Regions from separate parts of the Virgibacillus sp. FSP13 genome, predicted to be linked through region 4. Evidence: predicted binding sites of a transcription regulator. Region 4 holds the regulator's gene; each other region holds the start of a gene.
The links. Region 4 encodes Rex, which represses fermentation and respiration genes when NADH is low (regulators of the CRP and FNR family bind a similar motif). Its sites were predicted from a motif close to TTGTGAAATATTTCACAA; they were not measured.
Positions count from the first base shown of each region.

Region 1: ACW2QC_RS08545 (cytochrome c oxidase subunit II) is a predicted target of Rex. The motif match lies at 1,078-1,095, and genes of this name have one in related genera.
Region 2: qoxA (cytochrome aa3 quinol oxidase subunit II) is a predicted target of Rex. The motif match lies at 758-775, and genes of this name have one in related genera.
Region 3: ACW2QC_RS18215 (hydroxymethylglutaryl-CoA synthase) is a predicted target of Rex. The motif match lies at 858-875, and genes of this name have one in related genera.

Region 1 is NZ_JBSVKG010000007.1:110,192-112,400, reverse strand. It holds gene addA (helicase-exonuclease AddAB subunit AddA) at 1-143, shown strand, start outside; gene ACW2QC_RS08555 (spore germination protein) at 272-514, opposite strand; gene ACW2QC_RS08550 (spore germination protein) at 483-800, opposite strand; gene ACW2QC_RS08545 (cytochrome c oxidase subunit II) at 1,300-1,704, shown strand; partial or broken gene ACW2QC_RS08540 (cbb3-type cytochrome c oxidase subunit I) at 1,720-2,209, shown strand, end outside.
Region 2 is NZ_JBSVKG010000020.1:41,134-43,342, reverse strand. It holds gene ACW2QC_RS15205 (hypothetical protein) at 31-432, opposite strand; gene qoxA (cytochrome aa3 quinol oxidase subunit II) at 896-1,807, shown strand; gene qoxB (cytochrome aa3 quinol oxidase subunit I) at 1,853-2,209, shown strand, end outside.
Region 3 is NZ_JBSVKG010000031.1:18,443-20,651, forward strand. It holds gene ACW2QC_RS18210 (hypothetical protein) at 83-727, shown strand; gene ACW2QC_RS18215 (hydroxymethylglutaryl-CoA synthase) at 917-2,089, shown strand.
Region 4 is NZ_JBSVKG010000038.1:10,627-12,835, reverse strand. It holds gene ACW2QC_RS19310 (ABC-F family ATP-binding cassette domain-containing protein) at 1-228, opposite strand, end outside; gene moaC (cyclic pyranopterin monophosphate synthase MoaC) at 454-939, shown strand; gene ACW2QC_RS19300 (redox-sensing transcriptional repressor Rex) at 951-1,580, shown strand; gene ACW2QC_RS19295 (DUF2268 domain-containing protein) at 1,703-2,209, shown strand, end outside.

The sequences.
Region 1 (2,209 bases), on a different contig from region 4:
AAGCAAAACTTATGAAGCGGTATGCGACGCAAATGAATCTATATAGACAAGCAATTGAAACCATTTGGAAGCAGCCGGTAAAAGAAACGTATCTTTATTTCTTTGACAAGCAACTCGTCTTGAAGGTCCCGCCTATTTCATAATGAAACTTTAACAGACCTGCTCCATTCATTGGAGCAGGTCTGTTTAGCTTTGGGAATATATATAAATGAGTCCGATCCCATCAAATCTGGTGATCACTCTTTGGTGCATTCGCTTAAATGGCGCAAAGCTAAGGTTGATAAGGATTTGATATCGTTGGACTCCCTCCTGAATCTTGATCATTTGCATCGTTATCTAGCCAGCCGTTTTTTGTTGGGGCAAATACAGAAGAAGGATCACCTATTCCAATTGCATTCCCCTGACTTTTATTGTAGACCGTATTACCGGAAAAGGAAGTATCGCCAAAATTAACGGAGGAGTTTCCTGCTTGCGAATCAATTTTAATCGGGCCAACCATAAAACGATCGTTCATTATTTATCCTCCCAGTTCCTTTTGCTGTAGTGGCTTTCTTCTGACCAGAATTGGCTTTATCCTCTGATTGTGATGATGAACCTTTTTCCTGTTTTGGTTCCTTTGTTTGCTTGTTTTCCATTATAGAAGCTGTTGATGATGAATCTCCTATTGCACAATTGGTTCCTTGGGATTGATCCTCGTATTTAGGATTTAACTGGGTCATTTCCCCAATTGTGATCGATGCATTTCCAGTCATATTGGTAATTTTAATACTTCCGATCCGAATTAATGGATTGTTCATCATATTCTATCCCTTTAAATAAGATATACTTTAGCGTATGAGAAAGATCAATAGAAAGTGAACCAATGCGGTTAAGTTGATCTTTTTGTCACCCAAGCAATAACCTATTCAACAATAATCACAAGGATTGGATTTCTAATTGTGACGGATTTGTTGTTATTTATAATCAGTGTCCATAACGAGCAAACCCTTTGATCTTAGGGGGTTTGCTCGCTTGTTATGGAATACCGGTTGTAACAGGCAAATTGTTGGAAGCGGTTGTAAGAAAAATTACAGCTGATTGTGATTCATTTCACTTCTTCACATTACCTTCTTAACTATGATGTAAGTGTAATAGATAGTTCGAAGCGAAGGAGGGGTGGAAATGGAAACAACCAAAACGAATCTTTCTAAAAAACAAGCTACTGAAGACGAAAAATCGTTAACTAGGCACATTAATCTCAATGGGGATTGTTGGAGCTGTAATTGTCATCATGTGGGTGGCGGTCTTTTAATATTATTTATGGTCGATGTTGGGCATCAAACATTTGCACTTGAAATGGGACCACCGAGTGACAAAGAAACAATTGATCCACAAAAGGTAGATCAAACTTCACCATTTGATGAACCAGGGATTAAACAGATTGGCGAAAACGAATATGAAGTTGTTATGACGTTACAAGCATTCGGTTTTACACCTGGGAATATTGAAGTCCCAGCTGGAGCAAAAGTTCATTTTACCATGACTTCTAAAGATGTAACCCATGGATTTCAAATTGCTGGAACAAATATAAATGCAATGGTTATGCCCGGACATATTCAGAAGATAGCACACACATTTGATGAACCTGGTAGCTATTTAGTTCTTAGTAATGAATATTGTGGAACAGGGCATCAGTTAATGTCCACAACAATTACGGTGAAGTAAAGGAGGGAAATACAAATGGAACGAGTAAAAACAACTATTCGCAATGAAGCAAGAAAAGCATTAGGTGTTAATCTTCAAGATGCCAAATTAGCAAAAGCATATTTAACTGTATCATTTATTACATTGCTTATTGGCGGTGTTTTAGGATTGTTGCAGGGGTTACAACGCGCAGGTTTATTGGAGTTGCCAGTATGGTTAAATTATTATCAAGTGTTAACAGCACATTGAATTTTATTAATCCTTATTTTTACGACTACATTTATCATTGGTTACCTGTATGCAGGACTTTCTCATACACTTGGCGGTCTCCTACCTAAGGTTCGGAAACTGGCCTGGATCGGATTTTGGCTGATGTTGTTTGGAGTTGCATTGGTTGTTATTACAATTTTAATGAATGAAGCATCCGTGCTATATACATTTTATCCACCACTAGCAGCTTCTCCTGTGTTTTATATCGGATTAGTATTTGTTGTACTCGGTATTTGGTCTTGTTGCTTTGGTGCTT
Region 2 (2,209 bases), on a different contig from region 4:
TCACTATAAATGATATGTAACGCTTATTAATCAGCTTTTTTTATTTTCCCTTTTCCACTTTGCATATGAATAAGATACCGATATAACAGTTAACCCTAGCAATATAAGTGTTATAATAATTTTTCTCCAAAGCTCAAAAGATGATGGCACAAACCAGGGTAACATTGACGCTCCCAACGTAACCGGAAGCAACCACATATTTCGTATAAATTTCCTTCTGTTTGAAAGATTCTTATAAAACAATTCAAAGCCCTTATCCGTTTTTTTATTATCATCACTTTCATAATTTAAAAGGCATGCAAAAAAGAAGATGATGAACACTACGAATGATTGAAAGAATCCCCACGTTATTAAAAAGTTGCAAAAGGCACCAGCCAATGCAAAGAAGCCACTTGCTACAAACTTCTTAATACTTCCATCTTTTATTACCATCCGATCCTACACCTTAAATGCTTTACATACATTTTCTCACAACTCCAATTTTGAAAATTTGTATATGATTTAATTTTAACATATTTAGTAACAAAAAATCCCATTCCACTTGTTTATCTAAATACAGTTATCAGCTCGAGCCAGTTGTTCTCCTTACTTTCTATCGGTTTTCCTAACTGTTAATCGATATCTTATGTTTCCAGGACGCATCCAGCAGGTGTCCTCTTTTAATTGGCTATCCCCTGTTCGATCCCCATTATCCCGAAGCCCCTCATATACCCGAGCGCCATTCATGAACACTTTTTGACAAACATTCATGACTAATTTGTGACATTAATCACAAAGTATTGCCTTTTATTTTTGCCTGTGGCATTAATAGAGTATGCCAACTGTGAAGTTAATCACATTATGAAGGATTTTACTATAGTTGAAGTTGCAAAATGAATGGAAAGGGGTACTTTCATTGAAAATAAAATGGACTTTTTTAAGTTCGCTTATCGTTACACTTATTATGCTTGCCGGTTGTGAGCCTTTAAAGGTGTTAGATCCAAAAGGCCCGCAAGCAGAAACAACAACCAATGTGATTTGGATATCAATCGCAACCATGGCTATCATTGTCATTGCGGTATTTAGTCTGTTAGTTTTTGTTGTCTTTAAATACCGAGCTTCCAAGCAGCCAGATGATTATGAACCGCCGCATATCGAAGGAAGTAAGTGGATTGAATCCATTATTGTTGCTATTCCAGTTATTATCATTGTGTTTCTTTCTATCGTTACCGTCAAATCGACGTATCAGGTAGAAGCGACACCTGAAGGTTATGAAGAGCAGGAACCACTAATTATTTATGCTTCTAGTTCGAATTGGAAATGGCATTTTAGTTATCCGGAAGAAAATATCGAGACGGTTAACTACCTATACATTCCAACCAATCGTGCCATTGAATTTAAACTCTATTCGTATGGACCGATCACAAGCTTCTGGATTCCGCAGCTTGGCGGGCAGAAATATGCCATGTCCGATATGGTGACGACACTGCACTTGGCAGCAGATGAGCCTGGTGAGTATATGGGCCGTAATGCCAACTTTAGCGGTGAAGGATTTGCCGAAAATGTATTCCAGGTCAAAGCCATGCCTGCTAAAAAGTTTGATGAATGGGTTGACGATGTACTGAAAACAGCTAAACCAATTACCGAAGAAAAATTTGACGAGCTGCTTAAGCCTGGTCATCTTGGCCAAATGACGTTTAGTGGTACACACTTAACCTTCTTGCCACCTCCAGAGGGCCATCATGGTGGACACCAGCATGGATCGGATATCACGCAAGAAGGAAATAAAAACAATACGGATGATGCCGAACAGCATCATCATGAATAAATAGCTTCAACATTTGCTAACGACTTTTGAAAGGAGAAAACAAGTATGAACTACTTTGATCGGTTTGCCATTCCTCATGCAGATCCTCTCATTTATGCATCGATGGTTGCCATTGGTCTAACAGTAATTGCGATTATTGCTGGTTTGACCTATTTTAAAAAATGGGGATATTTATGGCGTGAATGGCTGACAACCGTTGATCATAAACGAATTGGTATTATGTATTTAATATCCGCATTGCTCATGCTCTTTCGTGGTGGAGTAGATGCGATTATGATGCGGGCGCAAACTGCTGTGCCTGAAAATGCGTTCCTAGACGCCCAGCATTACAACGAAGTCTTTACCACACATGGGGTCGTCATGATTATCTTTATGGCAATGCCCTTTATCTATGCATTAATG
Region 3 (2,209 bases), on a different contig from region 4:
GAAAAGGGGCAAAAAAACTATTGACTTCCTTATTGTTTACATGGAAACTGAATATAGTGAACGGGAAGGGAGCGGGTAGTTGATGGAGCTAATTCTCACCTACCAATGGGAAATATTTATCACGATTGAACTGTTATCCATGGCAGCGCTTTTGCTTTTCGGTATTGTACGTTATTTCCTGAATAAGAAACAGCTAAGCATACTATTTATCCTTGCTTTTCTAGTATTAATAGTATTAGAGGCACTACTAGCATTATTGATTTATCAGGAAACAGGGGAAATTTCCACCTTCCAGATTGTCATTGCTATATTCGTGATCTATGCGTGTACATTTGGAATCTTTGACTTTATGAAGCTTGACCGCTGGATGCGAATGAGAATCGGTGGTTGGCGTGGTGTGGAACTTTTAAAAGAAAAAGACTATCAAATCATGGAAAGAAATAAAGATCCGAAGTATTTGGCGAAAAAATATCGCCGGACTTCCATCGCGCATTTGCTGGTATTTGTTGTGGTGCAATCCATATTTTGGATGTATGGGACAGATAGTTTGGAGGAAGCGATAAGATATATACGTGACTTTTCCTGGATTGAAGCAGGTACCGCCGCAGAATCGCCATATCCGAATGAAACGATTTATTCGATCGGGATGATTTGGGGGATTGTTTTCATCGTTGATTTCATCTGGTCATGGTCGTATACTATTTTTCCATCGAAACCGAAAGCATAATGATAAAAAGGGGAATAGGAGGAGAATTGGGAGCCTCTCCCTAAGTTCATCTCGTTTTCGTTCTCTTTTCATTGTTTTTCACGGTAGATTATATTATGATTTATAATGTTGGTTTTAATTATGTTTAAATTTGTGAAGAAAATCACTAAGTAATCTAAAATTTATACAGGTAAGAAAAGGTGAAGAATGGTGAAAATAGGAATTGATAAAATAGGGTTTTATACACCGCATTTATATGTTGACATGAATAAGCTAGCTGTCAGTAGAAATGTAGAACCGGAGAAATTCACAATCGGGATTGGACAAGAAAAAATGGCGATTCCTCCAATCACGCAAGATCCGGTTACGTTAGCAGCAAATGCGGCATTGGAAATTTTGGATAAAGAAGATAAAGAAAAGATAGATTTTGTCATTTTCGGGACGGAATCAGGCATCGATAATTCTAAATCAGCTGGGGTTTACGTCCATCGTTTATTAGGGGTGAACCCTCATGCCCGGGCTATTGAAGTGAAACAAGCTTGTTATGGCGCAACCGCGGGTATTCAAATGGCAAAAGGTCATATTGCGTTAAATCCTGACAGCAAGGTGTTGGTATTAGGTTCAGACATTGCTAGATATGGGCTGAATACGTCTGGTGAAGCAACACAAGGAGCGGGAGCCGTTGCCTTACTAATTAGTGCCGAACCCCGCATCATGGAATTGGAAGAAAACAATGCTTATTTGACTGATGATATCATGGATTTCTGGCGTCCGATTTACTCAGATAAAGCTTTTGTTGATGGCAAGTTTTCCAATGAACAATACATTCTATTCTTTGAAAAAATATGGAAACAATATAAAGAAAAGACAGGTCTAGAGTTAAAAGACTTTGAAGCAATCTGTTTTCACCTTCCGTACACGAAAATGGGGCTAAAGGCATTACGGGTTGTTTTGGGTGAAGCCGCGGAAGAAGATAAGGAACGGTTACTAGCCAATTTTGAAATCAGCAGGAAATATAATCGAAATGTTGGCAATATCTATACCGGCTCATTATATTTAAGTTTGCTTTCTTTGCTTGAACAAAAAGAAGATTTACAGGTTGGTGCAAAAATCGGACTCTTCAGCTATGGGTCTGGTGCAGTAGGGGAGTTCTTCACGGGTATTTTGCAGCCAAATTACCGGGAACATTTACACATTGTACAACATACACAGTTATTTGCAGGAAGAAAAGAAGTAACGGTTGCAGAATACGAGAATATTTTCCAAGAAACGTTACCAATTGATGGGTCGACAATAGAGTTAGATATTGAAAACGATCCTGCAACAATTTGTTTATCTGGGATGAAGGACAATATGCGTCAGTATGTGAATAAAGAGCGTTAAGAAATTTGTGAACGAGACTAGAAAGCAAGAACCTGTATATAATGCAGGCTCTTGCTTTTTTTGGTTTTGTAGTATTTTGCCTGGTTACTACAGGGGATCAATATTAGAAAGAAGTTTGCG
Region 4 (2,209 bases):
TCCGGTATGCTGGGATAAGTAGCCAATGGACAGGTCCTTCGGCTTATGTATCTCACCTTCATCATAACTTAATTCACCCGCCATGATTTTAAGTAGTGTCGACTTACCAGCACCATTTCTTCCAACAATAGCAATTCGATCTTTTTCTTTTATTTCAAGTTTTATAGTAGATAATATTTTTTCTGCACCAAAGGATTTAGATATTCCGTTTAATTGCATGATAATCATTTCGTTCACCTCATCCTTTTAAGTGTATCGTATTGTGAACGAGTAAGGAAGTATAATAATTCAGGTTATAATGATGGAAATATAGAAGGAGCCATGTCCAGTCCCTGACAGCTAATAGTTATGTTTAATATAGATAATATAATTGTGAAATTAATCACGACTTATCAAATTTTTTCTGATAAACTAAGGTGTGTAAGAAGTACAAAGTGAAATGGAGATGGGTATGTGGCAAATTTCACACATTTTAATGAACAAGGCAGAGCACGTATGGTTGATATAAGTGAAAAGCTGGAAACAGAACGAACCGCCGTTGCAAGGTCAAGTATTCAAGTTACAGAAGAAATCTATCGTAAAATTAATGATAATGAGATAAAAAAAGGAGACGTATTAGCTGTTGCTCAAGTAGCAGGGATTATGGCTGCTAAAAAGACATCTGATTGGATTCCGATGTGTCATCCATTACAATTAAAAAGCATTGACATATCGTTTGATTGGCAGATTACAGCGGATATGTTTGTCTTACAAATAGAAGCTTTTGTAAAAACGAAGGGTAGTACAGGGGTGGAAATGGAGGCATTAACTGCAGCCTCAGCAACAGCCCTGACAGTTTATGATATGTGTAAAGCACTTGATAAAGGGATGGTAATCGGGGAAACTTTTTTACTAGAGAAAAAAGGTGGCAAATCCGGTGATTACTATCGGGAAAGCTAGGGGGGATAATAATGGAACAGCATAAAATTCCACAAGCTACTGCAAAGCGACTACCATTATATTATCGGTTTTTAAATAACTTACATCAACAAGGTAAGAAAAGGGTGTCATCAAAAGAGTTAAGTGAAGCTGTTAAGGTTGACTCGGCAACAATTCGCCGCGATTTTAGCTATTTTGGTGCGTTAGGGAAAAAGGGTTACGGATACAATGTGGAATATTTAATAGGTTTTTTCCGCAAGACGCTCGATCAAGATGAAGTAACAGAAGTGGCTTTAATAGGCGTAGGAAACCTTGGTACAGCATTTTTACATTATAACTTTATGCGAAGCAATAATACAAAAATTGTGATGGCATTTGATACGAATGACGAGAAAGTGGGAACAGAAGTTGGTGGGGTTCCTGTATATCATATCGATAATTTAGAGAAAAAAATTAGCGGTGTTCAAGTTGCGATCTTAACAGTACCTGCCAGTGAAGCCGATGGAATTACCGAACGGCTTGTCAATCAAGGTATTTCGGGGATCCTTAATTTCACACCGGCACGAATAACCGTTCCAGATAATATTCGTGTGCATCATATCGATCTAGCTGTAGAACTGCAAGCATTGGTTTATTTTTTAAAGCACTACCCGTTAGATTAGCCGTCAAATAAGTTACAAACTGTTAAAAAACGACTGTACAACGATTTTCACCAGTTTTGACCTGCCATCATACAGTATAATGATCATTTTATCATTTTGAGAAAAGGATTGAGGTACTGCACATGGCAGTTATGGATACGAGAAAATGGCTAAAGGAATATTTGCGAAATAAGGGAAGTTCAAGGGTCAATAATTTAGAGCATCAGAGGAAATGCATAATTGAAAAACTCGTCTCTTATTTCCCTGGAAGTTCATCATCGGCAATTCATGATCATTTATTACAACATGGCCTTTTTTTGCCAAATGGCCAGGACGAAGATATCATCAATTCCTTAAATAACGATAATCCATGGAAAATTGCGAGGGAAGAGCTAGTGCGATTAGCAAAGGAATGGGGCGGACCCAACATACCGGTATTTATTTTTCCTTCAGATTCCAACAACCGGCAGTTGAAACGAGATTTTAATGGGTTATCTGGGGTGTCTCATCAAGATAAAGTATTCTTGTTTGTGTCTGGATCCACGTCACAAAAAGAACTGCAGGCAATTATTACGCATGAATATAATCATGTTTGCAGGTTGTATTATCTCGATAAAAAGGAAAAAGATATGGAACTCCTGGATTCTATT